2 regions of the Spirillospora sp. NPDC046719 genome follow, and region 2 is predicted to be linked to the other one. Evidence: riboswitches for the same ligand, from Rfam matches in the RefSeq annotation. Region 2 holds a riboswitch; the other holds the start of a gene.
The links. A riboswitch is a leader RNA that binds a small molecule or an ion and turns the genes downstream of it on or off. The one in region 2 is predicted to bind cyclic di-AMP.
Positions count from the first base shown of each region.

Region 1: it holds a riboswitch for cyclic di-AMP, as region 2 does, so the genes downstream of both, ABZ914_RS04760 (CHAP domain-containing protein) here and ABZ914_RS17830 (C40 family peptidase) in region 2, are expected to answer to the same signal.

Region 1 covers NZ_JBEYYT010000015.1:41,121-55,956, reverse strand. Annotated here, with positions in the region: partial or broken gene ABZ914_RS04765 (glycosyltransferase family 2 protein) at 1-1,152, opposite strand, end outside; gene ABZ914_RS04760 (CHAP domain-containing protein) at 1,348-2,145, opposite strand; cyclic di-AMP (ydaO/yuaA leader) riboswitch at 2,158-2,313, opposite strand; gene ABZ914_RS04755 (PP2C family protein-serine/threonine phosphatase) at 2,794-4,686, opposite strand; gene ABZ914_RS04750 (serine hydrolase) at 4,823-5,569, opposite strand; tRNA gene ABZ914_RS04745 (tRNA-Pro) at 5,617-5,690, shown strand; gene ABZ914_RS04740 (DinB family protein) at 6,229-6,738, shown strand; partial or broken gene ABZ914_RS04735 (helix-turn-helix domain-containing protein) at 6,770-7,481, opposite strand; gene ABZ914_RS04730 (DUF397 domain-containing protein) at 7,634-7,807, opposite strand; gene ABZ914_RS04725 (helix-turn-helix domain-containing protein) at 7,798-8,580, opposite strand; gene ABZ914_RS04720 (ATP-binding protein) at 8,735-9,127, shown strand; gene ABZ914_RS04715 (hypothetical protein) at 9,439-10,701, opposite strand; partial or broken gene ABZ914_RS04710 (hypothetical protein) at 10,816-10,983, opposite strand; gene ABZ914_RS04705 (hypothetical protein) at 10,949-11,458, opposite strand; gene ABZ914_RS04700 (hypothetical protein) at 11,833-12,159, opposite strand; gene ABZ914_RS04695 (TIGR02679 family protein) at 12,485-13,729, opposite strand; gene ABZ914_RS04690 (TIGR02680 family protein) at 13,716-14,836, opposite strand, start outside.
Region 2 covers NZ_JBEYYT010000091.1:11,135-25,970, forward strand. Annotated here, with positions in the region: gene ABZ914_RS17805 (ATP-dependent Clp protease ATP-binding subunit) at 1-427, opposite strand, end outside; gene ABZ914_RS17810 (histone-like nucleoid-structuring protein Lsr2) at 780-1,103, opposite strand; gene ABZ914_RS17815 (RDD family protein) at 2,065-2,769, opposite strand; gene ABZ914_RS17820 (RDD family protein) at 2,777-3,664, opposite strand; gene ABZ914_RS17825 (amino-acid N-acetyltransferase) at 3,671-4,201, opposite strand; cyclic di-AMP (ydaO/yuaA leader) riboswitch at 4,529-4,720, shown strand; gene ABZ914_RS17830 (C40 family peptidase) at 4,724-5,701, shown strand; gene ABZ914_RS17835 (LuxR C-terminal-related transcriptional regulator) at 6,002-6,271, opposite strand; gene ABZ914_RS17840 (substrate-binding domain-containing protein) at 6,708-7,730, shown strand; gene ABZ914_RS17845 (cytochrome P450) at 7,831-9,075, shown strand; gene lysX (bifunctional lysylphosphatidylglycerol synthetase/lysine--tRNA ligase LysX) at 9,098-10,588, opposite strand; gene ABZ914_RS17855 (LysR family transcriptional regulator) at 10,585-11,550, opposite strand; gene ABZ914_RS17860 (MFS transporter) at 11,635-12,912, shown strand; gene ABZ914_RS17865 (type III pantothenate kinase) at 12,887-13,669, opposite strand; partial or broken gene ABZ914_RS17870 (L-aspartate oxidase) at 13,684-14,836, opposite strand, start outside.

The DNA.
Region 1 (14,836 bases), on a different contig from region 2:
GAGCGGGTACAGGTGGAAGCCGAGGTCGGTGACGTCGAGGACGCGGCGGCCGAGGTCCCCGCGCGGCGGGCTCCCGCCCCAGAAGACCCGGCCGTCCCGCTCCACCAGCCGGGCGTGCAGGTCGGACCGCCGGCCGGGCAGGTACTCGGCCGCCGCCAGCGCCCCCGCCCGGTCGCCCTCCCTGATCAGGAACGCGGCGATCGCGGCGAGCGGGTTGGCCGTCTCGAACACCACCGGGTCCAGCCCGGCCAGGTAGCCGGCCGCGAGGTCCAGGAACCTGGCCCGGTACACCGGGTCGCGGTCCCGCAGCTCGCGCAGGTAGAGCAGCAGGTCGTGGTTGACGAACTTGGCGTCCTTGGCGCGCTTCAGCCCGTCCGCGCCGCGCAGCTCGAACAGCATGTCGATGCGCCGGTGGATCTCCAGCCGGTCGGCGAAGTTGGCCAGCTCGTCCCGGCGGTTGGAGATCGACGGCTTCGCCCGCCGGTCCTGGACCAGCCAGTTGTAGACCCGGTGCGGGATCAGGGCCATGCGCGCGGCGGCCGTGTACGCCTCCGCGCTGAACAGCAGGTCCTCGTAGTGGAGCCGTTCGACGAAGCGCAGCGCGCCGTCCTCCAGGAAGCCCCGGCGGTAGAGCTTGTTCGTCGACAGGGTGTCGTAGAGCAGGTCGGGGTTCTCCTCCAGCGACCCGTACACGGCGCTGCGCTCGTAGAGCCACGGGTACCAGGGCCGGACCCGGTCCTTCGAGCCCTTCGGCACGTCCAGGAAGACCCGGTCGCAGAGCCCGGAGACCAGGTCGGCGCCGGTCTCCTGCGCGGCGGAGAGCAGGTTGAGGCAGGCGTGCCGGTCCAGCAGGTCGTCGCTGTCGAGGAACATCACGTACCGGCCGTCCGACCGCTCGACGCCGACGTTGCGCGGGCGGCCGCAGCCTCCGGAGTTGACGGGCAGGTGCACCGCCCCGACCCGGCCGGGGTGCGCCGCGGCGAGCCGGTCCGCGGCCTCGCCGGTGCCGTCGGTGCTCGCGTCGTCGACGATCACCGTCTCGACGCCGCCCAGCGACTGCCCGAGCGACGAGGCGACCGCCCGCGGGAGCCGGGCGGCGTCGTTGTAGGCGATCACCACCACGCTCACATCCGGGCGCACCCGCATGGGCATCCCCCTCCGCTCCTCCGGCGTGTCAGGGGTTCCTTTCCAGCAAGGAGGCGTCAAGGGCCAACTCAGATCAAAAGCTGTCAATGCTTAGCATTACCCGACAGGTCGCGGCAGACCACCTGGGAACGCCAAAGGCGCCCGGTCGAGGACCGGGCGCCTTCCTTCCGCACGAATCAGATCATTCGCCTGCGGGACGGATCATCGGGACTTGGCGTAGTCGGGGTATCCGTAGCCGACGACTTCGGACTTGTCGCGGATCTTTTCCTTGACGGCGTTGTCGGTGTTGCCCTCGATCGTGGTGATCGTTCCGTTGCCGTTGTCCTTGACGACGAGGCCGACGTGGTCGATGTCGTCGATCCCGCCGCGGGACCCGTTCTGCCAGTCGAAGAACACGACCGCGCCGGGCCTGGCGGTGTCGCCCCAGCGGTGGGCCTTCTCGAACCAGGAGGCGTGCTGGACGGTGTAGGCGTCCCAGCCCATGTTCTTCACGCCCGTCTGCGCGCTGAGCCACGACACGAACATGTCGCACCACTCGGCGCCCCGGTAGTCGCCGACGCTGCCGCCGTCGCGCCGGGCGGTCACCGCGGCGTGCGGGGTGGAGGCGTACCAGTCCGCGTACTTGGTCGAGCCGTTGCGGCTTTCGCTCTCGCCGACCTGCGACTTCGCCAGCTTGATCACGGTGGACGCGGCGACCGTGCGGGACGCGGACCGGGTCGCCTTGCGGGGCGCGTGCTCGGTCCCGGAGCGCTCGGACACCACGCTCTCGCGGTGCTGAGCGGCGGCCTGGGCGGGCGTCTCGGCGGACGCCGTGCCCCCGGCCAGGGGGTTGAAGATCGCCAGTCCGACCGCGCCGGCCATCACACCCGCCACGGCGACGCCCACGGCCCGGTCCTCGGGGCTCATGCGGGCGAGCGCGGCGCGGGAGGCGGCGCCGGTGAGGCGCCCGCTCAGCCGGGGGGCGAAGTTCTTGGTAAAACGATCGAAACGACCGGTCATGCAGGGAATCTCCTTGTCTCCCATGACGCCTACCGGGTTAGCTGACGGATTCGGGCATGGAAGAGCCCTACGGCGCGGCCTGACGGACGCGCCGATTCACCCCTGGAACCTTGGGTCCCCGGCTCCGTCCGGTCGGGTGGACCTGGACGGACTCGGCCTCGCACCGCGGGACGCGGTGCCGGATATTCGGATGTATCTCAGCGACTGATCTCGAGGGGGCGCGCATATGCGGCGCGCGTCGCGTGCGGATTCCGCTCAGCGACCCTCGGCCGCGCATGGAAGCGGCCGGCGTGCAACGCATGGAACGCGCTGCTTGATTCGTGCAAGAAGGTACCAACACTCACAAGAAAAGCAAACCGGCCGCAAAAGGATCTTTTGCCTGCTCAACGCCGTTGCGCCCCCGCTTCAACGACCGCCCCCGGCCGGACCTTGCCGATCTTTCTCCGGACGGCCCGGAACCCTTACGGCATAGGGGATTCCCGCCACCGCCCCCCGGCCCGGGAAAGGTAAAATGATCAAAAGGCGCGGGACGCTTCCGCCCTTCACGGCCCGCCCGCGAGCCGCGGCGCAGATCACACGGACCGCGCCGCTCCCCCGCCGATGTGGCCTACGTCACCCCGGTTCGCGGTGGGCCTGACCTGCCGAAGATCACTCCACGTACAGGGCGAATATCGTGGTGTCGTCGGCCGCCCGGTCGTGCTCCATCCGCGCGAGCACCTCGTCCAGCGCCAGTTCCGGCCCCGACGAGGAATCCCGCAGAATGCCGGTGAGCCGATCGATCCGCTCATCGAGATCGGTGTCCCGGCGCTCCACGAGGCCGTCGGTGTAAAGGAACAGCAGATCCCCCGGCCGCAGTTCCGTGGAGATCGTCGTGTATTCCCAATCCGGCAGCGCGCCGAGCATCGGGTCGCGATAGACCTCCAGCGGCTCGGCGTGCCCGTCCCGCACCAGGATCGGCGGCAGATGCCCCGCGCACGTCCACTCCATGACGCGCCGGTCCGGCCGGTAATGGCCCACGATCGCCGTGCCGGTCGCCGGCGGGTGCATGCTGCCGACCAGCTCGTTGAGCCAGCCCACGAGCTGCCCCGCCGACTCCCCGGTGCACGACAGCCCGAGCAGCCCGTTGCGGCTGCGCGCCATCGACGCCGCCGCCGGGAGGCCGTGCCCCGCCGCGTCCCCGATCGCGAACAGCGCCCGCCCGTCCGGCATCGCGCGGGTGGCGAACCAGTCCCCGCCGATCCGCGCCGTGCTCTCCGCCGCCAGCGCCCGGATCGCCACCCGCAGCCCCGGCAGCCGCTCGACCTCGCCCTCGTCCGGCAGGATCGCCCGGCGCAGCGTCACCGCCACCTTGCGCTCCTGGGCCGTCCGCGCCTGCTGCTTGAGCATCTGCCGGCGCGTCTCCGCCAGCGCCCGCTCCACCCCGCGGCGCCGCGTGATGTCCTGCGAGACGATGTTGATCGACACCGGCAGCCCGGAGTCGTCCAGCACCGGCTCGGCGAACACCCACAGATGCCGCGGCGTACCGTCCTTGCCGATCACCCGGTGCTCGGCCTCCACCGGCTCCCGGCGGGAGAACATCGTCTGGACGGCCTCCTCGACCAGCGGCAGGTCGTCGTCGGCGACCACCTTCGGCAGGTCGTGCGGCGCCGGCGGCACCTCGTCCGGACCCAGCCCGTAGTTCGCCAGCATCTGCGGCGTCCAGTCCGCCTGCCCGGTGACCAGGTCCCACTCGCCGAACCCGATCAGCGCCAGCCGCTCCACCCGCTCCAGCCGCCGCGCGCTGCGGTCCTCCCCGGTGTGGTACCGCCAGGTGAGGCACACGCCCGTCGTCGTCCGGACGCACCGCGCGCTCATCCGCGACGACCGCGACAGCCCGCCCTGGACGGTCGAGTACATGATCGAGTCGCGGTCCAGGGGCGGCCCGCCCTCCAGCACCGCGACGTAGTCCTCGAACAGGCCGCTGAGCGCCGCTCCCGGATCCGTCCGCAGCAGCCGCTCCCCCGCCAGATCCTCGGGGCCCCGCCCGAACAGGTCCCGCGCGGCCTTGTTCAGCTCGGCGTACAGGAAGTCCTGCACCTCGCCGTCCGCGTCCCGCACCGGCACCAGGTGGGCCGCCGAGTCCAGCGCCCCGTCGAGCAGCCCCCGCGCCACCGGATCCTCGGGCAGCCCCTCGATGATCGCGGCGTCGCCCCCGGTGTCCTCGGCCGCCAGGCGGTGCAGGAGGTCCTCGGCCTCGGAGACCACGCCCCGCCGGTCGGTGTCCTCAGCGCGCGGCGGCCGGCGTCCCGCCACCACCGCGCCCTCGGCTCCCGCGCCGCCGCCCTGGACGACCATGGCCGCCGCCTCCGGCAGCTCCATCTCCAGGTCACGCGCCAGCCAGATGAGGTGCTGCAGCGCCTCGCCGGGCGGCACCCCGAGCCGCCGGGCCAGCATCACCCGCGCCTCGGCCAGCACCGCACGGTCGTGCGCCGCCCCCCGCAGGCCCTCGAGGTCCGCCGCGTGCACTCCAGGCGTCCCCCACGTGCCGTCCGCTTCCGACACCCCAGTCCCCCGTTCGGCGTTTTCATGCCCTGGGAGAAAAAAGCTACATACGTCGGCGAAGGTCCGTTCGCCACCATCTTCGTTACCAGTCCGGATCTTTACCCGGCTTTTTCGTTTCGCCCTAATACGACCGCTTTCACTGACCGTCCGGAGACGATCCCCTACCCACGCCTGTGACCTGCATCACAGCATTCGCGAGCGCCGTCACGCACCCCGCCGCGGCCTCCGCGGACGTCCCCTCCGGATGCAGCGTCAGCACCACGACGATCTTGCCGTCCACCACCCCGGTCGTGTGCAGCGCGGGCCGCCCGAGCCCCAGCTCCGCCGGCGCGGGCCGCCGGTCCGGCACGTCCTCGAACCCCGACCACCCCTGCTTCACCGCCGACGGCCCCGCCTCCGCGATACCGAAGACCTGGTCGAACCCGTCCGCACCCCTTTTCGCCATCCGCCCCAACTGCTCCAGCACGAACCGCCCCTCCGGCACCGCCACCGCATGCCGATAGACCCGCACCACGTCCCCGGCGCTCATCCCCGTGTACCCCCACCACCCGGGCATGCCGGCGGGCGGCGGCACCGTCTCCCGCAACCCGGCCCGCCGCACCATCCGCTCGACGATCTCGGCCCGCCCGCCCCGCTCCCACACCTCGTCCGCCGCCGCGTCATCACTCGTCCGCAGCATCGCCCCGACCATCTCCCGGTCCCGGGCCCCGACCACCCGTCCCCGCAGGAAGTCGAGCGCCATCAGCACCTTGACCACCGAGGCCGACCGGAACACCTCCGCCGGCCGCCGCTCCGCGACCGCACACCCCGCCGCCAGATCGAAGACGGCCCATGAGGCCCGCACCCCCGCGGGCACCTCCACCGCCGAGAACCCGGTACGCACGACCCTCCAGACTGCGCTAGAGTAATCACGCCCGCTCAGACGGGCACCGGGACGTAGCGCAGTTTGGCAGCGCACTTGACTGGGGGTCAAGGGGTCGTGGGTTCAAATCCCGCCGTCCCGACAGAGAAGTACCAGCTCAGAGGCCGTTTCCTCCACACGGAGGGACCGGCCTCTTGATCGTTTGTTAGCCGTTCGTTAGTGAACCCGGCGGCCCCTCATGGCACTCACCCGGTTCACACAGAACCAGAAGAACCGGCCCCAGCCCGCTCCACCCCACCGGATGTTCACACGTCCGGTCCCCACCCGCTCCCCCGTGATCCTCATCCGATCCAGAGCACCATCGACCACCAACGCAGGCGGCCGGGCCGCAGCACCGTCAGCCACAAGCGACGAGCCAACGCCCCGCCGCGATGGTCGGTTCGTCCGCCACCAGCCTCAGCGGCGTATCTAGTGCCGTGACCGGGAAGGTTTGCCGGGTGGGCGGGGCCGGACGACGTGGCGCCGATCGGCCAGGTGTTGTCGTACCCCGGTGTAGCGTCCAGGCCAGAGTCAGATCATGTTCTGTGGTTGACGGAGGCGCGCGGATGACAAGTACAACAGGCGAGGTCGTAGTGGGCGGCGTCCCGGCTCAACAAGATCCCGGCGCAGGGCGCCTTTCGGTGAACGCTGAACTCGACGCGCTCAAGGGCGCCCTGGACAGCCAGCGCGCGCACGTCCTTGGGATCCTCGAAGGGCTCTCGGAGGAGGATCTGCGGCGGCCGGTGTTGCCCAGCGGCTGGAGCTGCCTGGCGTTGCTGCGCCACCTCACTGTGGATGTCGAACGCTTCTGGTTCCCCGGGGTGATCGCGGGCGAACCGGATGTGGCCAGCCAGCTTGCGGCAGGCGCGGAGGCGCACTGGTACGTCCCCGAAGGAATGAGCACCAAGGAGGTCTTCGCCGACTACCGGGCGGCCATCGCACGCGCAGACGTCGTGCTAGCCGCCGCCAACCTGGAGCAGGAGCCCGCTGCGTGGCCCGTGGACATCTGGCCGACCTGGCGGTTGCCCGACGTGCGCCGCGTCCTCATCCATGTGCTCACCGAGATCGCCTGCCACAGCGGTCACTTGGACGCGGCACGCGAACTGATCGACGGGACTACCTGGCTCGGCGGCAACCCCTACGCCGGATAGTCCTCTGGCCCGGTGAGGAGCGTCGAGACCTTCAGGCCTCGGCGGAGAGAGGCCGGCCGCCCCAGCGGATTCCCTTCTCGCTGCGAACGCGGGCCCGTTCACGACGCTGAGCGGCCAGGATATCGGGGTGCCGGGCGTTCTTGTTGCGCCAGCGCAGGTATCGCTGCAATTCCCGTGTCTGAACCGTGTGGTTGGAGTGATGCGAGTTGGCGAGGGTGAACTGCCGCATACTCGATCCGGTCCAGCTTGGCGTCGAATGCCGGGTCCCTGGATTCCTTCCAGGTCTTGGTCCCCTGGAACGTCACGCCGCGACGGTGGAGCAGGCAGCGCAGGGCCTCACGGCCAATCCGAATCGGACGGGCGACGTTGCGCCGCAGATGATCGGTGAGCTTGCGGATGGACCAGCGGGTGAAGGGCTGGCCGAGCTTGGTGGGGCGGGTGGTGGCCGTCTCGATGACGAACTCCTCATCGTCAACGCTCAGTAGGCGGGGACGGCCTCCCGCCCACCGAGGGTCCAGACAGGCCAACCCGATCTCGTTGAACCGAGGGATCACATCGCGGACGGTGTCCTCGTCCGCCTGCACCAGTTTCGCGATCACCGGCACGGTGTTCCCGCCCGCCGAGGCCAGCAGCATCATCGCCCCGCGCAACCGCGCCATGCCAGCGCTGCCCCGCCGCACGATCCGCTGCAGATTCTGCCCCTCCTGCTCAGTCAGCCTGCGAACCCTGACCGGCGCTGCCATCCCGCCTCCCCGCACCGATCGGACATGTCGCCACATCCAACCGGCGCAAGGTCAGCCAGCACCAGCCCGGTGATCGTTTCCGGTCACAGCATTAGCCAAGGAAGCCCCGGCCCTCTCCGGGCCTGGGCTTCCTCGAGACGGTGTCTGGGGTGTCAGCGCTTCAGGATCGCTACAAGGCTCGCGAACTCGTCGCGGCGCAGGGTGAGCTTGGCGCCGGCCGGGTTCTTGCTGTCACGAATCCCCACGGCCTCGCCGAGGCTGGCCAGTTCGACGCAGTTGTCTCCGGCCTCACTGCTACGCGATGACTTGCGCCAGGTCACGTCCATCGCTCCCTCACAACCTTCCGCATCAGTTCGACCGACGCCATCGGTGAAAGCGCCGCCGCCTGGAGCCTACTGAAAGCCTCGCTGACGAGCGCCAGGTCTCTCGGCTCGGCGCTCGTCTCGCCCCCGATGTTGCTCTCCAGGTACACGATCTCGCTGCGATCCGGCTGGGTCGCGATCACGAACGGCGCTCGGGCGTCGCGGTAGTAGCCGATCGGGGCGATCTGGATCGTGATGTTGTCGCGCTCCGACATAGCGATCAGGTGCTCCAACTGTTCGCGCATGATCTCCGGAGAGCCGACCTCTCGGAGAAGGACGGACTCGTCCAGCACCACGAACACGGTCGGAGCATTCGGCTTGATGAGCACCTTCTGACGTTGCATCCGTTCGCGGACGGCCTCGTCGCTGTTCATGAGCACGCTCGCGTACGCCTCGGTCTGGAGAAGTCCATAGACCAGCCTGGTCTCGAACGCGCGCAACGCATCGGCGGACGCCTCGGCGCGGGGGAAGTCGGCGAAGAACTTCGGATAGCTGCTGCAGCGGAGGAGTTCATCCCAGGCATCGACCAGGGCAGTACCGGAGTCCAGCGCCTTGTCCAGCCGTTCGGCGAAGTCCCTGCGGCACTTGGTGCGCCCGGACTCGACCTGCGAGATGTAGCTGCGCGTGACTGCAGTCCGTGCGGCGAGCTCCGTCCGGTTGAGGCCTGCTTCCTCTCGCAGGCGCGTGACCTCTGCGCCGAAGGCGACGGTCTTCGATGTCGGTTTGCGTACGGCCACTGCTTCGCCTCCGTGTGAGCGAGGGGAACCCACCTACCAGCGATCGGCAGCGCCACGTGTGTGTTGCTGCACTTCGCTGGTAACGCTACGCGGTGGAGTTCAGAGTGTGCAGTGAGTTACCAGAAGCAGTCAGTGGCCAGCGAAGGTCGTGCCGATGTCCGCAGCACCGCAAACCCCTGAAGTCCCGACGCTCATCCTTGAACCCAACGATCAGGCACCGCGCCTCGCGCGCCGGTTCCTCGCCGAGCAGTTCGCCAGCTGGGGCATCACCGACGACTACATGGGCCGCCTCGTGATCTGTGAGCTGACCACGAACGCCTACAAGCATGGCGAAGGCCCGATCGTCGTCCGGCTGTTCCTCGACCCGCACGACGGACAACCGGTCATCGAGGTATCGGACACCGGTACGGGACAGCCCGTAGTCCGGCCCCAGAACTACGCCGCCACCTCCGGCCGTGGCCTACAGCTCATGGCCGAACTCGTGCACGGATGGGGAGTCAGGCACCTCACCGGAGGCGGCAAGGTCGTCTGGGCCAAGCTGCTCTGAACTCGACAGGTGCCCAACACAACGGCCCCGGTCCCCCGGAAGGACAAGGGGCCCCGCGCGAGGAGACGATGAACGTCACGTCACTACTACTGCGGCACCTCTTTCCGGACTGGTCGATCACCCTGGACCGAGAAGGCATCTGGAGAGCGACCGGACGGATCCTGATCTCCGCGTCCGACCTGGACGGCCTGGTGAGCATGCTCCACGTCGCCGACCCTGAAGCCTTCGAACGCGCAATCCTCCTGCTCCAAGAACCTCGAGGAACAGCCAGCTTCCGAGAGGACGGACGACAACCACGAAGGATCTATTGATCAACGGCCTCGTCGGGGCGACCGGACAGGGCGAGTGGGATCAGACGGCGCCGAACTCCTTGAAGGATCCTGCTGTAGCGGAGCCCACGGACTCGGGAAACCTGCCATGGCCAGGCGCGCTTGTGCGCTGGGGTCAGCCGGCTGCGGCACAGGACGCTCGGCCGCGGGTCTCGCTTCTCTGGCATACGCGGCGGCCCTTCGGGCGGCGTCGGCCTGGGCTTGGCGCTGCTGGAGATGGCGGAGTTCGGCGATGGTGTCGAGCAGGGTGACGAGGTTGGCGATGAGCAGCACCGTAGACACCACCGTCCGGTTCTTGATGACGCCGGTGCGCGCAAGCAGGCGCGCTGCAGTGCGCAAAGCGTCCCCGGCCGGAGTCGGAGTAGGGATGCGCCCATAGGGTGCGCGGGCCGCACGGTCGTAGGCGTTGGCGGCGCGATGCAGATGACGGTTGCCGGTGACCTTGGCCGCGACGCGAAGGGCGTCGGACGCCGCCCAGCAGGCATCCTGCACCGCGTGCGGGCTGACGGCCAGGTACCGGCGGATCTGAGCGGTGGCGTAAGCAGCGGCCCGTGCCGCATCGTCGTAGAACGCCTGGCGCTCCTCCGGCGTCAGTTCGTCATGCTCGCCCGCCTGTGCATGCGACGGCCCCGGCGAGGCCCAACGCTGGAGAAGGCGGGACAGTGAAAGGTCGTCGGCAAGGCGGCTGCCGGGACACCAAGTCGGTTCCACGCCACCGCGATCGACGGGAAACGCGACCGCGTATCCGGTCACTTGCCCGGGGCTGGTCTGGCTGTAGCGAGCCTTGACCAGGAGCCCGTCCTCGCGCAGCCGGTCGAAGAATTCGGTGGTCGTCCCGGACTCGTCCGCCGCGCGGCGGACGGCGGTCCGCAGCAGGACTCGCCTCGTCCGCGCGGACATGTACCGTCCGTCCAGCGGACGGACGCCGGACCGCGCCGGACCAAAGTCGTCCGCACCCGTCCACCGCCGGCGAAGCTTGGGCAACGTGAGGTCATCGGCGAGCCTGCCACCGCCGAACCACACCGGCCAGCCATCCCCGTTCACATCGCCGCGGACCGCCACCGCGTAACCCGTGACCTCACCGGCCGTCCGCTGACTGAAACGCCGACGGACCAGGACACCATCGTCTTGCAGACGCTGGAAGAACTCCGCCTCATTGCACGCCCCGGCCGCAGCCGTCTGGACTGCACGCTGCAGAAACGTACGGGACGGGACCTCCCGGCCACGGCGGACGGCCTTCTCCATCTCGCCCCGGCTCGGCCGCCGCGCCGCCGTCCGGTCCGCCGGCGCCGTCCCCCGCAACCCGTACCGCCGCTCAACCGCCCGACAAGCGTCCCGGACCCGGTAACCGTCATTCCACACATCAGGCCGCCCGCCGTCCTGGCGGGCCAAGGTCGCCACGATGTGGACATGGTCGGCGGCATGCCGGACCGCCACCCACCGAACCGCCCTCAAGTCCCCCTCCCGAGCAAGCCCGACCCGGGCCATCACCTCACAAGCGATCCGAGCCCACTCCCCATCGGACATCACCGGGTCCTCGGGCGCCGCCCGCAACGGCAGATGCCACACCGGCTGCCGATAGCTCTGATCCCCCAACAGCGCCAACGGCTGAGTGAGCAACGCCTCCAAACGCCGAAAGTCCCGGCTCCCGTCCGCCCGCACACCAGGCTCCAACTCGTCGATGCTGCAACTCCTGAGCCAGCCCATCGAGCCGCTCAATAGCGCGCGCCGCCGCCTGGGCATACCAGCGAAGCTGCTCGACCAACTCGCCAGAGTTCAAGGCCGCAACAGCCTGGTTGAGATTCACCCCGACCCGCTGCACCTGTCCGGCCGCCAGCAACACCGCCGCCAGCGCCTCCCGCAGCACGGCGTACTCCGACACCACTCGTCCCTGCGCCGCCGCCAAACTCGCCTGCGCAGCGAACGCACCCAACGCCAACCCCTCGTTCGCCGCCGCGGCCGCCATCACCGCATGCTCCTGCTCCGATAAGGCGATCCTCACCGACCGGTTCCGCTGCGGCGACCGAAGCGACCGACGCCTCCGCACCCCCGAATCCGACACCGACTTGCCTACCTCAGGCGTATGCCTCACCCCCTCGGGGGATCGCGCCCGATCCCCCCTACCCGTGGCTGGACCGTGCCCGGTCCAACCACCACAAATGAACGATCTCTATTACTTGCTCCGCCACGGCGAGGCCCGGCGAGCCCGCAACGGCTTCACGCCGCCCGCCGCCTGACCGCCACCCCATCGGCGCTCCAAACCGGGGCGTTCAGAGACGAGCGCTGCCCACAGCGGCGCACCACCTCGCCCAGCTTTCGCATGCGAGCAATCACAAGCAACCTTCGTAGTAGACAGCGTCTAAAGTTGCTCGCGCTTCATACTGCCCGCCCCGGAGGCCGGGCACCAACTTCACGACCGGCGCGCCGCGACATCGCCACCCCGCGATCACCTATTGGGAGATGGTGAGCGGTGTTGGGCGGGTGCTGCGGCCAGTAGCCGCCGGACATGCCGACGCCGACGTAGATGTAACCGGTATGGCGACCAACGCCGCGCTCGAGTCTTTTCTTCTCGTCGAACAGCTCGCGATCCGCGGTGTTGCCGCTGGGGAACGTGAACCACATCTCGATCGAGCCGGGCGAAGTCTGGACCTGGTCGTCGAAAGGCAGTCGCACAAACCACGAGGAGTCTGCGAACGCGGCCAACGTCGCGTCGGGGAACGGCCCGGCCGTCCTGGGGGGTGATGTTGGAGTACCAAGAATTCTCCGCGTTGAACCCATCGAGCGCCTGGGGGTGCACAGGCGACCTCCCCAACCCGCAGTAGGTGACCAATAACGACTCGGTACACCTGCAAGAAGCCGGTCGCCTTCGGCGCCGCCAGGCTCCAAGACCCGCCGTTGTCATCGCGACATGCATGACCGTGAAGATCACTGGATAGCAGGTGCCACGGCAAGCGAGTTGGAGGGGCCGGGACCGTCACATCGGCAGACACGGAAGCTGCTCCGTATTGCCGCCTCTGTGGGGCGCGGCTCAGCGATCAATGACCCCAACGGTGCCCGCTGCTCTCTCCAGATCGCCCAGGAGCGACTCGGCCAAGGCCTCCTCCGCGACCGCGACGTCGTGAGTGGTGAGAGACCGGGCGAGTTCGGTGTCCCAGGGACTGTCCGAGACACGGCCCGCGGAAGAGAAAGGCCCCGAGGCGTCGGCCAAGGCGCCCAGGTAGTCCGCTACGGACATCCGCCAGGGCAGCGCCCCCGTCCTGGCCATGACATAGGCGGCGATGCGCAGGCCCTCACCGTCGAAATCCCCGTGGTACCGGAGCACGCGGCCGGAGGCGGCAAGGCCTCGGAGGAGACGGACGGCAGCACTGTTGGGCCAGCCCGACGAACAGACCATCGGTGGGCATCGCTTCCCCAGGCGTTGGACGGCAAGAGCGACGATCGTGGGATTCTCGGTCACCCATACGGGGGATCCGACACCTTCCAGGTCGGAGGCCTCGACGAGTTGCGCGAGCGTGACAACGCAGGCCTGTGCGGCATCCGCCCAGAGGTTCAGTGAGCGCGCAAGAGGGTCTGAGCCGCTCGGGCGCAATCCTGCGACGAGCACCGTGGTGGACAAGGAGTCACAGGCGATCCCGGCCCTTTCCCAAAGCGCTCGGCGTTCGGACGCGTCGTTGGGAGGGTCGATGCCGTACAGGCAGGCGAGCGCTTTCAAGACGGCACCGGACACGCGACGGCCAACGTCCAGCGCGTGCGGATCGCCGAGTGTGTCGTTCGCGAAGGCGGCGAGCGGGCGACCGTCGGCGGGCAGCGCGACGAGCACCGAGAGGACCTGCTCCAGCATGCTACGGGTGTCTTCGAGGGAGCCCGCGACGAGGCCGCGGCGCCGGACGTCGGCGACCCAGTCGAGGAGCGCCGGCTCGGCGGCGACGACCGGATGCCCGGCCAGCCAACTCCAGAGTGCGGCGCGTTCCCGTTCCCGGTCACGGCGCTCGGCCGCCCGGTCTCCGATCGGTCCAATGACCGCCTCGGTGGCGGTCCGGGTGTCGCAGTCGGCGATCTCGCCCAGCACGGCGTCCAGCCGGACGACCGCGATGGTCAAGGTGGACGGCGGGTACCTGTCCATGCCGAGCAGGTCCGCAAGCGCGGCACGGTGATGCTCGCCAAGACCGCTCACCGTGACTCTGCTCACCGCGGCGCCTGAGGAGAACCGTCGGTGCAGTTCCTTCCACAGTGGGAGGAGGTCGGAGGAGTGCAGCCGATCAGGAATCGCCATCGAGGTCCTCGATCGGGAACAGTCCGTCGTCGGCGGGCAGGGTGCGGTGCCCGTCCCAGATGAAACGGGCGGTGGTGACCGCATTGTCACCATCGCCGTCGGCGCCGGTGATGAGCTGGTGGATCGCGATGCCGTCGAGCTCCTGGTAGTCGCACCACTCGTGGTCCGAGGTCAGGACCAGGTCGAGGCCCAGGCTGACCAGGAGGTCGAAGACTTGACCGCGGTTGGTGGTGTCCACGCCGACGAACACCTCGTCGAGGAGGATGAACCGCGGACAGTGGGGGTCGGTCTGGTAGTGGGCGGCCACGGCGGCGAAGAGCGGCAGGTGAAGCGCGATCGCCTTCTCTCCGCCGGAGAGCGCTCCGTGGAGTTTGCGGGTCAGATCCTGCCAGCCTTTCCCGTCGGCGCGTTCGAGACGCACGGTGAAACGGTGCCAGGCGGTGTAGTCGAGCACCTCCATCAGCTGCTCTTCCCAGCTCGCGGCGGTGTTCGCTGCTCTCGCCTCTTCAACCCGGTCTCGGAAGAAGCGGTACAGGGCCTCCTTGTCCTCGTTTCCCAGCCCGGCCGGGTCGCGGAGAAGGAGTTGACGGGCCGTGCGTATACCGGCCGACTGCTGTGGGTCGACCTCCCAGACGAGTCGCACGGCGACCTGGGACGCGGTCCGGACGCGCGCGAGGCGGCGGTTCATGCCGTCCACGAGGTCACCGGCCTGCCGGATCCGGTCGGCGAGATGGCGGCGGGTGTCGCCTGCGAGGGTGCGGTCGAACAGGTCACGTTCCTTGTCCGTGATGTCGGTGCGTCGCCGATCCCGCTCCTCGGCCAGGGCGGTGCTCAGCTCGGCCGCTCCGACGCGGACCCCGCTCATCGTCGCCGTGAGGATCTGAACATCCTCATCCGGTACGAGTTCCAGGTCGGCCTGGTCCGCCAGGACGTCCCGGGCGTGGTGCATGGCCTCGGACAGGCGAGCTCCGGCATCTCTTACATGCTGGGGTTCGTGCGGCGTCCGCTCAAGCGTCGCCGCGACCGCGCGGGCGTTCTCCAAGGTCGCTTTGACACCGTCGTCGGGCGACGGTTTCGCGCCGAGGCCGGCATCGGCGGCCAGGTGCC
Region 2 (14,836 bases):
GCAGCAACTGGATGACCTGCTGGCGCACCCGGTTGAGGTCGGCGCCGAGCTTGACCAGCACCTGGGCGGCGACGCCCTCACCCTCCCGGATCAGGCCGAGCAGGATGTGCTCCGTGCCGATGTAGTTGTGGCCGAGCTGCAGCGCCTCGCGCAGTGACAGCTCAAGGACCTTCTTGGCGCGCGGAGTGAACGGGATGTGGCCCGACGGCGCCTGCTGGCCCTGGCCGATGATCTCCTCGACCTGCTGGCGAACCGCCTCCAGGCTGATCCCCAGGCTCTCCAAGGCCTTGGCAGCGACGCCCTCACCCTCGTGGATCAGACCCAGGAGGATGTGCTCGGTGCCGATGTAGTTGTGGTTGAGCATCCTGGCCTCTTCTTGGGCCAAGACGACAACCCGCCGCGCGCGGTCGGTGAACCTCTCGAACATCTCGTCGCTCCTCACAGAGCGGTTGGGCAGAGTCCGGAACGTCCGGAACTGTCCTTCCGCATGCTAGCCCGCCCCGAGGAGGCCGCCCGGTGCACTCCCACCAGGAGACGTTCCCCAGCTATGCGCTGTTCAGTCTCATCCAACTACCGCATCGGTGCGTCATGTTCCCGCTACGCCCCAAGCGAACGGGGGCTTTCCGCAGGTCGTTCGGGGTCGCGTCCGAGGATCGCCGAATGGGGGCGAAGTCCCGGTGTACCTCGCCCGGGCGGACGGGAAACCGGGCGGGTGCTACGCCACAAGCGAACGGCCCGTCTCATGGAGGGAGACGGGCCGCCGGCGCGGGGATGGCGGGTCAGTTCGCCGCCTCGTACTGCTCGATCACGGTGGCCGGGATCCTGCCGCGCTCGTTGACCTTGATGCCATTGTTCTTGGCCCAGGCGCGGATCTCGGCACTGCGCTCGCGGCTGGACGCGCCGCGCGGGCGGCGCCGCTTGTTGACCGTGCCGGCCTTGCGCGACTTCTCCACGAACGGCAGCAGAGAATCCCGCAGCTTCTTAGCGTTGGCGCCGCTGAGGTCGATCTCGTAGGAGGCGCCGTCGATCGAGAACGCTACGGTCTCGTCCGCCTCGCCACCGTCGAGGTCGTCGACGAGAAGCACCTGAACCTTCTGTGCCATGGGGACAGACCTTTCGGCTGGAGCAAACTATGCATTCGGTTGACAAAGATATACCGGGAAGTCTGCGGATGACAATTCAAGTCGAGGATGAACATCCCTTGGCGGCCGGTAACGGCTTGACCACCGGTGCGCGGAGGGCGGCGCGGGCCGGGCGGATGGGGCGCCGTTCAATTACCGGGGACGGACAGGGCGGCGGATTTCGGGGTGACCGGCGTCACGGCGCACCGCGCTGACCTGGGCCGGCGAAGGCGCATTGGACCAGGTATCGGGGCGCCGAGGCATTCCGTCGAGGGGACCTCGACTGAAAAAGGTTCCACCGGGACCTTAACAGGGTGGGCACACCCGCACCGCTTGCCGACGATTAGCCCTGCCGTAACGGCACTAACCGGGGCACGCGCCCGGAATACCCGGCAGACCGGCCCGGAGCGCGGCCGACCGGGACCGCGGCGCCGCTACCGGCGGATGTCGAGGGATTACGGGTCGCGATGCCGGGACGAAAATCTGTTGCCTTCCGGCGCTCGGGAACTGGCGGCGGGATGGCGGAGCGTCACCCCGCCGATACCAGTCCATCCCGAAATCGGGGGATAAGCGGCAGATTCCGCCTCGGTGCCCCGGTCGACGCGAGACGGCGTCCCATCCCGACTAAGTGCGGCGGGCCAATGAACGCCGACTCCGTGCGCGCCGGGAAGCAACTCCAAACCGGAGGGACCTTCCGGCACGAGACACATCCTCCGGGAATCCCGCCCGTAACCTGAACGCGCCGGGAACGAGCTGGCATTGCCCGGCGAAGTCCGGTGTCCGAAACGGCGCGAGGATCTCCCCAAAGCCCTGCGGCCCGCAGGGCCGGGGCAAAGCCGCGCGGCGCCCTGTGCGCGCGCTCGACGTGATCAGCGCGCGCCGGGGCCGGACACGCCCGGGACGGCGCGCCGCCAACTCCGAGAGCGCCGCAAACGCCGGTGAATCAGGGCGTGCGGCGTTTTACGACCAGGGTGCCGGCGAGCCTGTCATGGACGGCCCTGCGGTGCGTCCCCTCGTATATGAACCCGGCGTTCGCCACCCAGAACAGGCTCGCCAGAAGGCCGAGAATGTGGACGGGCCGCAGCGCGATCGGCACGGAGTACACAGCGGCCCGCAACACGGCCCGCAGGACGCTCGGACGGCCGTATCCGCCCTCAGACGCACCGCCGAAGGTTTCAGGGGCCGCGGTCCGTTCCGCGCCCGTGAGGGCGCCCTCAGGGACGGACGGGTCCGGGACGACCTGGATCCCCGCGAAGCGCTTGCCGAGGGTCTGCCCCCACAGGGCGAGCTGCACGGCCTCGTACAGCAGCATGCAGCCCGCCACGGCGGGCGGTGCGACGACGTCCAGCTCGTGGCCGGACACGAACTCCTTCACGACGATGATGACGGGCAGGCCGACCACGAGGGTGTCGACGATGCGCGCCAGCAGGCGCTGCCCGGGTTCGGCGAGCGCCGGGTCCTCCCCCGCGACGCCCTCCACAGGGTCATCGGCAGGGCCATCGACAAGGTCATCGGCGAGGTCATCGGCGAGGTCATCGGCGAGGTCATCGGCGGGGTGGCCGTACAGCGCAGATTCGCCGCCCGGGAGGGCGCTCCCGGTCCCGGACGGCTCGTCCGACCCCTGCGCGGGCGTTCGGGGAGTCGCCATCGCGGACCTACTCCGCGTACTCGGCGTACTCGCCGTATCCCGCGCGCTCGTCGATGACGAGGGTGCCGGCGACGCGGTCGTGCAGGGCCTGGTGGAGGGGCTGGTCCCAGATGGCCCACAGGTACGCCATGAGCGCGCCCGCCCAGACCAGCAGCATCCCGTAGGCGAAGTACTGCCACACCATCACGGCGAGGACGAGGAAGAAGAAGACGCCGAGCTGGTATCCCACGTGGGTGATGGCGGCCCGCCACACGGCCTGCGTCGTCGTCAGCTGGTTCCCGGCCGGACGGGCCTGGACGACGCCGATGCCCAAGAAGCGCTTGCCGAACGTCCGGCCCCACATCGACAGCTGTACGGCCTCGTAGATGAACGGCAGGACCGACAGGACGGCGAACAGCGTGAAGATGATCGGCCAGTTCCAGATGCCGCCGTCGTCCTCCGTCTTGCTCCCGGGCTTGCCCAGCCCGAACGCGCCGACCGTGATGGGGAGGACGAGCGCGAAGCCGAAGGCCGCCACGAGCGTGTTGTCGATGAGGCGGGCCCCCGCGCGCCGCAGGATCGGCGCCAGCGGCATGTCACCGCCCGAGGAACCGCCGTACTGGTCGTAGGACGGCTCATAGGACTCGTACGAGGGCTGCCCCCACTGGTCCTGCTGGGGTTCCTGCCACTGCTGTTGCGATGGCTGCTGCTGTTGCCATTGCTGTTGCTGCTGCCATTGCTGCTGTTGGGGCTGTTGCGGCTGCTGTGACTGCCACTGCTGTGCGGGCGGCTGAGCCTGGCCTTGCCGCTCGGGCTGCTGCCATTGCGGGGGACCCTGGTAGGGGGGCGGCGGGCCGTACGAGCCCGGCCCCTGCGACGACCCGTAAGGCCGGCCGCGGTTGGGGGAATCGCTCATGTGGGGTCAGTCCTCCAGGCGAAGCAACATCCGTGTGTTGCCCAACGTATTGGGCTTGACCCTGTCGAGGTCCAAGAACTCTGCCACGCCTTCGTCGTAGGAGCGGAGGAGTTCCTCGTACACCTCGGGCGCCACCGGAGTACCCAGGATCTGCTGAAAGCCGTGCCGTGCGAAGAACTCCACTTCGAAGGTAAGACAGAAAACCCGCCGGACGCCGAGTTCCCGTGCCGTCTCCAGGAGCCTGGAGACGATGCGGTGCCCGAGCCCGCGGCCGCCGTACCCCTTGTCCACCGCGACCGAGCGGACCTCCGCCAGGTCCTCCCACATCACGTGCAGCGCCCCGCAGGCGACGATGGGCCCGGACTCCCCTGGCCCGGCGCCCTGGACGTCCTCGGCGACCCAGAACTCCTGGACGTCCTCATAGAGCTTCACCGTCGATTTCTTGAGCAGGCGACGGCCCGATCCCGCGTACAGATCGACCAGCCTGCGGATCCCCTGAACGTCGGCGGTGCGCGCACGCCTGATCACGACTTCCACAAACAGGCGAGATTACCGAACTCGCCGCCCGTCCCTGGCCACCGGCGGCCACCCGGCACCTGTCCGGGGCTGCTCCGGGACGTGGCCGAGGGGCGCTCCGGGTCTGGTCGAGGGGCGCTCCGGGTCTGGCCGGGGGTGGCCCGGGGCTTGACAGGTGCCGGTCGGCGGGCGCCGCGGCGGGCCGGAGCGGCGCGTCCGCAACCGCCGCTTACCCCCCGTACCGTCCGCCACGACCTGCGAATTCGCATGTTCTGGTTGGCATCCAATGGCGCTTCCGTTAGTGTCCCGCTCTGACGTCGGCCTTCCGCGAAGCGGAGGCCGGACCGCCGAGTCCACGGGCCGCAACCAGCGCCCCGAGGAGCCGGGGACCCACTTTCGGAGCGTTCGGGGGAGCACCCTGAGCCGATGCCGTCTGGGGTGAATCCGCAGCCGCGTGGAGGGATGCGCGCGCGCCCAGCGGACGGGCTGCTCCGGCCCGAACCCGTCAGCTAACTCGGTAGGCGGACGAGGAGAGGAGATTTGGTGCGGACGGCTCGTTTCCGTGTCCGGGCGCTCACGATCGCCGGCGCGCTCGTCGCCCTTTCCATCACGCCCCACGTGGTGGTCCCGCATTCGCTCTCGATGGCGCACGCCGACCCTGACCCGTCGGCCAAGGAGCTCAAGGACCAGGCGTTCAAGCTGGCGGACCAGCTGGAGAAGCTCACCGAGCAGTACAACGGCCTGAAGGTGAAGCTGGAGCAGTCGCAGCAGGCGGCCAAGGTCGCCGCCGGCAACGCCGAGCGCCAGCAGAAGTCCCTGGAGGGCCTGCGCGAGAAGGTCGGCAGCCTCGCCGCCACGAGCTACATGCAGGGCGGCACCGACCCCACGGTCTCGTTCATCTCCGCCCAGGACCCGCAGGTCGTCCTCGACCGCGCCGCCACCCTCAACTACTTCGCCACCCAGGACAGCACGCAGGTCCTCGGCCTCATGCAGGCGATGCAGTCCGCCCAGCGCGCGCGCAAGTCCGCCGAGGAGCGCGCCCAGCAGGTCACGCAGCTGAAGGCGCAGCTCACCGCGCAGAAGAAGAAGGTCACCTCCGCCTACGAGAAGGTCCGCGGCAAGGCCGTCAAGAAGGACCCGTCCCTGCTGGCGAAGCTGCCCGTCATCGGCGAGGGCAAGGCCGCAGAGGCGCTGCGGTACGCGATGAGTAAGCTCGGCAGCCCCTACGTCTGGGGCGCCGCGGGGCCGACCACGTTCGACTGCTCGGGGCTGACGATGTGGGCCTACAAGCAGGTCGGCATCAACCTGCCGCACTACACCGGCAGCCAGTGGAACGCCGGGACCCACGTCTCGGAGAGCCAGATGCAGCCGGGCGACCTGATCTTCTTCTACTCCGACCTGCACCACATGGGGATGTACGTGGGCGGCGGCAAGATGATCCACGCGCCGCACACCGGCGACGTCGTCCGCATCGCGTCCCTGGCCGGTCGGCCGATCGCCGGCGTGGTCCGCGTCGCCTGAGTGCCCGGCAGACGCCCGCACAACAGACGCCCTAGAGACGCGTCGGCAGCAGAGCCGATGGCCGCAGAACACACGGCAGCGGCGGGCGCCGGCTGGAGAGCCGGCACCAGACAGCCCGGTGCAGGGTGATGTGAACTGCGTCCGCGGCGGCGCTGCGCTCTTGCAGGGACCTACCTGCCGGGCGTAGGGCGCCGCCGCTGCGGGGTCGGACGAGTTCGTATCGCTGTGGACTTGCTTCCGGTCGGGCTGGTTTCCGGGTGATGACGCCCGCCGTCCCCTGACGGGCGTCGTCGGGTCGCGCTAGATGAGCTGCCTTCTGGCCGCCCACACCACGGCCTCGATAGGGGTGTTGACCTCCAGCCGGTCGCAGATGTTCCGCAACCTGCGGCGCAAGGTCCGTGCGCTCAGTTCCAGCTTGCGCGCCGCCACATCAGCGGTGACACCGCTGGCGATCTGGGCGAGCAACCTGATCTCCTCGTCGCTCAGCCCGAAATCGAGTGTGGCTGTTTCCACTCCGTCCTCCCTCGTCCGTGGTTGATGACCGCGGGGATGCAGCCGTCCGCTGCACAGGCACGGGTTGGGCCCTCGAACTGCATGCGTTGGGTTGCCGGGTCCGGAGCCTTCCGGACTCAGATCATCGGGTCGGGTTCCTTTTCCGTCTCGCGAGCTTGGCCGGAGGTGGCCGATGGGCCGATTGCGGGGTCGTGCGGGGGAACTCCGGGTGACGATTCACTCGTTGGCCACGTGTCAGGGTCGGGTCTGGGTCGTCGGTTCCGAACCCGCTCCCTCCTCGTTGGACTCACCGGATCTCGCCGCGGACGAAGATCGTGAATCGTTTCAAGCTACGCTTCGGCTCGGAACGCTAGGCGGCCGGATCCGGCCCGTCAAGCGCTGATTACGTGCTGTCTGTGCCCGAATGGTCGCAATACGTGACCGGGTTTTCGGGGATTGACAGGGGAAAGCCCAGCTACCTGGGAAAACACCACCGGGGCGGACGAGGAGCGACGTGCCACAGACCAGTATTCGCGAGGTCGCGCGGCGTGCCGGGGTCTCGGTTGGGACCGTTTCGAATGTCCTAAACCGGCCAGATCTCGTGGCCGAAGCAACCCGTAACCGGGTGCGCGAGGCGATCGAGGAGCTCGGATTCGTCCGCAACGAGTCCGCGCGGCGGCTCCGGACGGGCCCCGACCGCACCGCCGGCGAGTTCGGCGACGAGCCGCGCCGCGCGTTCGGCGTCGTCGTCGAGGACCTCACCAACCCGTACGCGGCCGACGTCGTGCGCGGCGCCGAGGAGGCGCTGAACGCGTCGGGCCACGACGCCCTCTGGCTGTCGAGCGACCACTCCGCCGCGAAGGAGGCGCGCTCGCTGGAACTGCTGGAGGAGCAGCACGCCGCGGGCGCCCTGATCGTCCCGGTCGGGCTGGGCAAGTCGCGCATCCGGCGGCTGCGCGCCGCCGGGCTGAGCGTCGTGCTGATGGACCGGGACGTCACCGACGCGTGCGCGGTCCACGTCGACCACGTCGCCGGCGGGGAGCTGGCCGCCGCGCACCTGCTCGGCATCGGCCGCGAGCGGATCGTGTTCGTCACGGGCGCTCCGGAACCGCAGCCGTGCGTCGAGCGGCGCGACGGCGCGGCCCGGACGCTCGTCGAGGCGGGCCGCGGGAAGCCGCCCGTGCTCGTCCAGGGCGCGCTGAGCCCCACCGAGGGCCGGCTCGCGGCGCGGCTGCTCCTGGAGATGACGCCGCGGCCGGACGGCGTGTTCTGCGCCAACGACCTGCTGGCCATCGGCCTGATCAACGAGCTGACCCGGCTCGGGGCGCGCGTCCCGGACGACATCGCGGTGGTCGGCTACGACGACATCGAGCTGGCCGCCAGCGCCGCCGTGCCGCTGACCACGGTGAAGCAGCCGCGGCGGGCGCTCGGCTGGGAGGCCGCGGAGCTGGCCATGGCCGAGAACCGGGAGGGCCGGTCGCATCAGCACCGGCAGGTCGTCCTCCGCCCCGAACTGGTGGTGCGCGAGTCCGCCTGACTCCCGCCGCCGATCACCGCCGCCGATCACCGCCGCCGATCATCGCCGCCCGCTCCCCGCCGCTATTGACATGCTGTCTGAGATCCGCGTGACTTGGCCTATGGAGGACACCAGGGAACAGGCCGCGCAGGACGTGGAGGCGGCGGCGATCCTCGGGTTCGACCCGTCGGACCCGGCCTTCCGCGCCGACCCCTACGCGCACTACCGGGGGCTCGCGGCGGGCGGGAGGCTGCAGCGGACCGCGGTCGGCCTGTGGGTCGGCACGTCCTACGAGCTGTGCGAGGCGGCGTTGCGGGACCCGCGGTTCGGGCACCGGCCCGAGAACGGCGGCCTGTGGCGGGACGCGCCGCAGCGGAACAGGTCGTTCCTCACGATGGACCCGCCCGACCACACGCGGCTGCGCAGGCTCGTCAGCAAGGCGTTCACGGCGCGGCTGGTCGAGCGGCTGCGGCCGCGCGTCGAGGCGCTGGTGGACGAGCTGCTGGACGCGGCGTCCGGCGAGGTCGACCTGATCGCCGCGCTGGCGTACCCGCTGCCCGTCATCGTGATCAGCGAGATGCTGGGCGTGCCGCCGCGCGACCGCGACCTGTTCAAGGGCTGGTCGGACGCGCTCGCGCGCGGCCTCGACCCCGACTTCCTGCTGCCCGAGGCGGAGATCGCGCTGCGCGACGAGGCGCGGGCGGAGTTCGCCGCGTACTTCCGCGAGCTGGCCGCCGAGCGCCGCGCGGCCCCGCGCGACGACCTGCTGAGCGCGCTCGTGGGCGTCTCGGACGGCGGCGACGTCCTGTCGGAGGAGGAGCTGCTCGCGACCTGCGTGCTGCTGCTCGTCGCGGGCCACGAGACGACGGTGAACCTGATCGGGAACGGGGCGCTGGCGCTGCTACGGCATCCGGAGCAGCTCGCCCTGTTCCGGGAGCGTCCGGAGAACGTCGCGGCGGCCGTGGAGGAGCTGCTCCGCTACGACCCGCCCGTGCAGCTGACGCTGCGGGCCGCCCTGGAGGACGTCGAGCTGGGCGGCACTCTGATCGAGCGGGGGCGGCTCGTCCTGCTCCTGACGGGCGCCGCGAACCGGGACCCGTCGGTGTTCGCCGACCCGGACCGCCTCGACCTGCTGCGCTACGCCGAGGGGCGGGACGCGCCGCGCCACCTGTCGTTCGGGCACGGGATCCACTTCTGCCTCGGCGCGCCGTTGGCCCGCCTGGAGGGGCGGATCGCGCTGCGGAAGCTGTTCGAACGCGACGTGGCCCTCGCAGCCGGCCACGGCGACCTCGAGACGGGCGACCTGGTGTACCGCGACAACCTCGTCCTACGGGGGTTGCGCGACCTGCCGGTCCGGATCGGGTGACCGGCAGGCCGCTCCCCGCCTGCTACTCCGGCTTGACCAGCGGGAACAGGATCGTGTCGCGGATGCCCTTGCCGGTGAACGCCATGATCATCCGGTCGATGCCGGCGCCCATCCCGCCGGTCGGCGGCATCGCGTACTCCAGCGCGCGCAGGAAGTCCTCGTCCAGCTGCATCGCCTCGGGGTCGCCGCCCGCCGCCAGCAGCGACTGCTCGGTGAGCCGGCGGCGCTGCTCGACCGGGTCGACCAGCTCGGAGTAGGCGGTGCCGAGCTCGGTGCCGAACCCGATCAGGTCCCACTTCTCGGTCAGCAGCGGCTCGCGCCGGTGCTGGCGGGTCAGCGGCGAGGTCTCCACCGGGTAGTCCATGACGAACGTCGGCTGGACGAGGGTGTGCTCGATCAGCTCCTCGAAGATCTCCTGGACGAGCTTGCCCTGCCCCCACTTGGGGTCCCAGCTGATGCCGCGGGCGTCGGCGAGCTTGCGGACGGTCTCGATCGGCGTGTGCGGGGTGATCTCCTCGCCGAGCGCCTCCGACACCGACCCGTACAGGGTGATCCGCGGCCATTCGGGCAGGCCGAGGTCGATCTCCACGCCGTCGTGGACGACCACGGACGTGCCGAGGGCGGCCACGACCGCCTTCTGGTACATCCGCTGGGTCAGGTCGGCCATGTCGTTGTAGTCGAGGTACGTCCCGTACGCCTCGAGCATGGTGAACTCGGGGTTGTGGGTGGAGTCGGCGCCCTCGTTGCGGAAGTTGCGGTTGATCTCGAAGACCTTCTCGATGCCGCCGACGACGAGCCGCTTCAGGTACAGCTCGATCGCGATCCGCAGGTACAGCTCCATGTCGTAGGCGTTGATGTGCGTCTTGAACGGACGCGCCGCCGCCCCGCCGTGGATCGGCTGCAGCATCGGGGTCTCGACCTCGAGGTACCCCTCCTCGTGCCAGAAGTCGCGGACGGCGCGCACGGTGGCGCTGCGGATCCGCGCCATCTTCCGGGCCTCGTCGTTGACGATCAGGTCGACGTAGCGCTGCCGCACCCGGGCCTCGGGGTCGGTGAGGCCGGCGTGCTTCTCCGGCAGCGGCCGCAGGCACTTGGAGGTGATCGCGAACCGGTCCGCCATCACGGACAGCTCGCCGCGCTTGGAGGTGATCACCTCGCCCTCGACGCCGATGTGGTCGCCGAGGTCCACCTCGCGCTTCCAGAAGTCGAGCTGCTCCTGCCCGACCTTCGCCAGCGACAGCATGACCTGGAGGTCGCCGGAGCCGTCCCGGATCGTGGCGAAGCACAGCTTGCCGGTGTTGCGGACCAGCATGACGCGACCGGTGACGCCGACCTTCTCGCCCGTCTCGGTGCCCGGCTCCAGGTCCGGGTGTTTCTCCCGGATCTCGGCGATCGTCGCCGTGCGCGGGAAGGTCACCGGATAGGGGTCGACGCCGGCCTCGCGCAGGCGGTCGAGCTTCTCCCGGCGCACGCGCATCTGCTCCGGAAGGTCATCGAGGGTCTCGTCACTCACGGCTCAAGGCTATCCAGCCCACCGGACGCCCCGCGAACGAGTTCGGGGTGATCGCCCGGCCCGGCCGAGACGAGGGGGCCGAGGTCGCGGGCCAGGGCGGCGGCGATCGCGCGGAACGCGGCGACGCGCGGGTCGGTGTCGCCGCGGCGGGTCGCGAGGACGCTGCTGTCCCACGGCGCGTCCAGGATCGGGACGTACCGGACGCCCGGCCACGCGTAGAAGCGGGCGAACGACCGCAGGGCCGACCCGACGGTGCGCCCGGCGGCGATGCTGAGCATCACGTCCTGCGGGTGGCGGGCGACGTCCGGGCCGCGCCGCCCGCGCTCGCCGTTCACCGCCGGGGTGAAGTACAGGTAGTCGGTGAACACGCTCGGCGTGATGTCGGGCACGGCGACGATCGGCAGGTCGAGGACGTCGGCGAGGCGCAGCGCGCCGGCCTCCGCGACGGGGCCGTCCGCCGGGACGCCGACGATCCGCGGCTCGGTGGTCAGCACGTCGCTGGCGATCCGATCGTCGTCGGGCGCCGGGCGCACGAACGCGACGTCCACCTTCCGCTCGACCAGCGCGGAGACGTGCTCGGTGAAGTCCAGCGGCATGATCGTCAGCCGGACGCCGGGCCGGGCCTGCCGGAACGCGCGGACGATCGCGGGCGTCAGCTCGGCGGAGCCGTGCCCCATCACGCCGACGCGGAAGGCGCCGTCGTCGTCGCCGCGCAGGTCGGCGACCGCGTCGGCGGCGGCGTCCACGGCCGCGAGGGCGGCCCGGGCGTGCGGGACGAACCGCCGCCCCGCCTCGGTGAGCCGCAGCGGGGACCGTTCCAGCAGCCGGACGCCGAGGTCCCGTTCGAGCCGCTGGACGTGCGCGGTGACCGCGGGCGGCGACAGGAACAGCCGGGCCGCGGCCCGCGCGAACTGCCCTTCCTCGACGACCGCGAGGAAGGAGGCCAGCTCACGCAGTTCCATGCTCGTCACGGTAACCGGCCGAGGGCCGTTCACGAATCGCGAAGCGGCGGAGGAGGACGGTTCAGGACGTTCTAGACAGGGATCATGACCAGCGATCCGTCCCTTCCGTCCGGTACCGCCCGCTGGCTCCCGATCGCTTCGATCATGTTCGGGGTCGGCTGGGGCGCCAACCAGTTCGCGTCGCTGCTCGGGCTCTACACCGACCGGCTGCATCTCGGCGACGGCGGCGCGCAGGCGATGTTCGGCGTGTACGCGCTCGGTCTCGTGCCCGGGCTCGTCCTCGGCGGCCCGGCGTCCGACCGGTACGGCAGGCGCCGGATCGCACTGCCGTTCGCGTGCCTGTCCGCGCTCGTCACGCTGGTGCTGATGGCGGGCGTCGCGGCGCCGCCGCTGCTGTACGCGGGCCGTCTGCTCGCGGGGGTCGTGACCGGGGCCGTCCTGGCCGCGGGCACGGCGTGGGTGAAGGAGCTGACGCCCGTCTCCGGGACCCGGATGACGGCGCTCGCCGTCTCGGCGGGCTTCGGCGCGGGCCCGCTGGCGTCCGCGCTGGTCGCGCAGTGGGCGCCGCACCCGCTGGTCACCGCGTACCTTCCGCACCTGCTGATCATGCTGCTGACGGTGCCGCCCGCGTTCCGCGTGCCGGAGACCCACGTCCCGCGCGCACACGTGAGCAGCTCAGCGGAAGGCCCTAACGGAGGACCCACCACGTCCGGGCGGGGACGGTTCGGGTTGTCGGGCGTCCGCAATCCCGCGTTCCGCCGGACGATCGCGCCGGTCGCCATCTGGACGTTCACGGCACCGGTCAGCGCGTTCGCGCTGCTGCCCGCGGTCGTGCCCGTCCACCACCTGCCGATCGCCTACGCGGGCGCCATCACCGCGCTCACCCTCGCGTCCGGGATGGCGGCGCAGCCCGTCGCCCGGCGGCTGGAGGCGCGGCATCCGCGGCTCGTCGCCCGCGCCGGCCTCGGCGCGATCATCGGCGGGCTGCTGCTGGCCGCGCTGACCATCGCCACCGGCCTGCCCGAGATCAACGCGGTGGCGGCGGTCGCGCTCGGCGCCGGGTACGGGTTCGTGCTGACCTACGGCCTCGGCGAGGTCGCCCGGATCGCCTCGCCCGGCGAGCTCGCGGGTCTCACCGCCGTCGCCTACGCCCTGGTCTACGTGGGGATGTTCGCGCCGCTGCTGCTGACCGTCCTGGCCAAGGCGGTCCCGCTCGGCGCGGCCCTCACCGCCATGGCGGCGCTGGCGGCCGCGTGCCTCGTTTACGTCTCCCGGCAGCCGCGCGTCCCTGGCCGGGCGCCCGCCGCGCGGGGCCCGGTCCCGGAGATTCCCGAGGTCAGGGAGTGTTCCGCTGGTAGATGAGCCGGAGCCCGATCAGCGTGAGCCACGGCTCGAACACGTCGATGCTGCGGGACTCCTCCAGGACCAGCGGCGCGAGGCCGCCGGTCGCGATCACGGTCACCTCGTCGGGCTCGTCGGTCAGCTCCTCCGACATCCGCTCGACGATCCCGTCCACCTGCCCGGCGAACCCGAAGATGATGCCGGACTGCAGTGCCTCCACCGTGTTCTTCGCGATCACGCTGCGCGGCCGGACCAGCTCGATCTTGTGCAGCTGCGCGCCGCGCGACGACAGCGCGTCGATCGAGATCTCGATGCCCGGGGCGATGGCGCCGCCCACGTACTCGCCCTTCGCCGAGACGGCGTCGAACGTCGTCGCGGTGCCGAAGTCGACCACGATCGCGGGGCCGCCGTGCGTGTGCACGGCGGCCAGCGCGTTCACGATGCGGTCGGCCCCGACCTCCTTGGGGTTGTCCATCCGGACGGGGACGCCCGTCTTGACGCCGGGCTCCACGATCACCGCCGGCACGTCGCCGTAGTAGCGGCGGCACATCTCCCGCATCTCGTGCAGGACGGACGGGACCGTGGAGCACAGCGCGATGCCGCTGATGTCGGTCTCGGCCAGCAGCGGGCTCTGCTGGACCAGGCCCTGGAGGACCACCGCGATCTCGTCGGCGGTGCGCCGCGGATCGGTGTTGATCCTCCAGTGCTCGATGACCTCCTCGCCCTCGAACAGCCCGAGGACGGTGTGGGTGTTACCGACGTCGATGGTGAGCAGCATCCGGTCCCCGCTGGTCAGGAGAAGTCAAGGCCGATGTCGAACACGCGCGCCGAGTGCGTCAGCGCACCGACGGCAAGGTAGTCCACCCCGGTCACGGCGACGTCTCGGGCCCGCTCCAGGGTAAGCCCACCGCTGGCCTCCAGCTCCGCCCGGCCCGCCACGATCCGCACCGCCTCGGCCATCTCCGCGTCGGTCATGTTGTCCAGCAGGATGCTCTTCGCGCCGACCGCGAGCGCCTCCTCGACCTGCTCGAGGGTGTCGCACTCGACCTGGACGTGCAGCGACGGGTACACCGCGCGGATCGCCTCGTAGGCCTTGGTGACGCTTCCGGCCGCCGCGACGTGGTTGTCCTTGATCAGCGCGGAGTCGTGCAGGCCCATCCGGTGGTTGACGCCGCCGCCGCAGGCCACGGCGTACTTCTGGAGCGCGCGCAGGCCCGGCAGCGTCTTGCGGGTGTCGCGGACCCTCGCCTTCGTGCCCTCCATCGCGTCCGTCCAGCGGCGCGCGGCGGTCGCGATTCCGGACAGGTGCGTCAGCAGGTTCAGCGCCGTCCGCTCCGCGCGGAGCACGGCCCGGGTGGGGCCCTCGACGGAGATCAGCACCTGGCCGGGGACGACCCGGTCGCCGTCCGCCGCCTTCGCCTCGTACGCGACGTCCAGCAGCTCGAACACGACCGCGGCCACCGGGATCCCGGCGACGACGCCCGCCTCCCGGGCCCGGAAGTCCCCGGCCGAGGCCGACTCCGGTGCGAAGATCGGCTCGCTGGTCACGTCGACCGGGCCGTCCTCCTCCAGGGCCGTCCGGACGAGGTTTTCCACAGCCTGTGGATCGAGCCCGGCGTCCTTGAGCCGCTGCGAGAGTTCGGGTGTCACTGGTCGTCCCCTTCCAGAGGTTCGTATGCCGTCGTCAGGACGTTCCCCGCCAGCCGCGTGACCAGATGCCCGCGCCAGCCCGCGTCGGAACGTTCCGGGAAGTCCTGCCGCCAGTGGCTGCCGCGCGTCTCCTCGCGCAGCCGGGCGGCCGCGACGATGGCGGACGCCACGGTGTGCAGGTTCGTGGCCTCCCACGCCTCCACCCCGGGCTCCGCGCCGCCGTGCGGGAGCGCGGCCAGCTCGCGCGCCGCCGTGTCGAGTCCCTCGGCGCCCCGCAGCACCCCGGCGTGCGAGG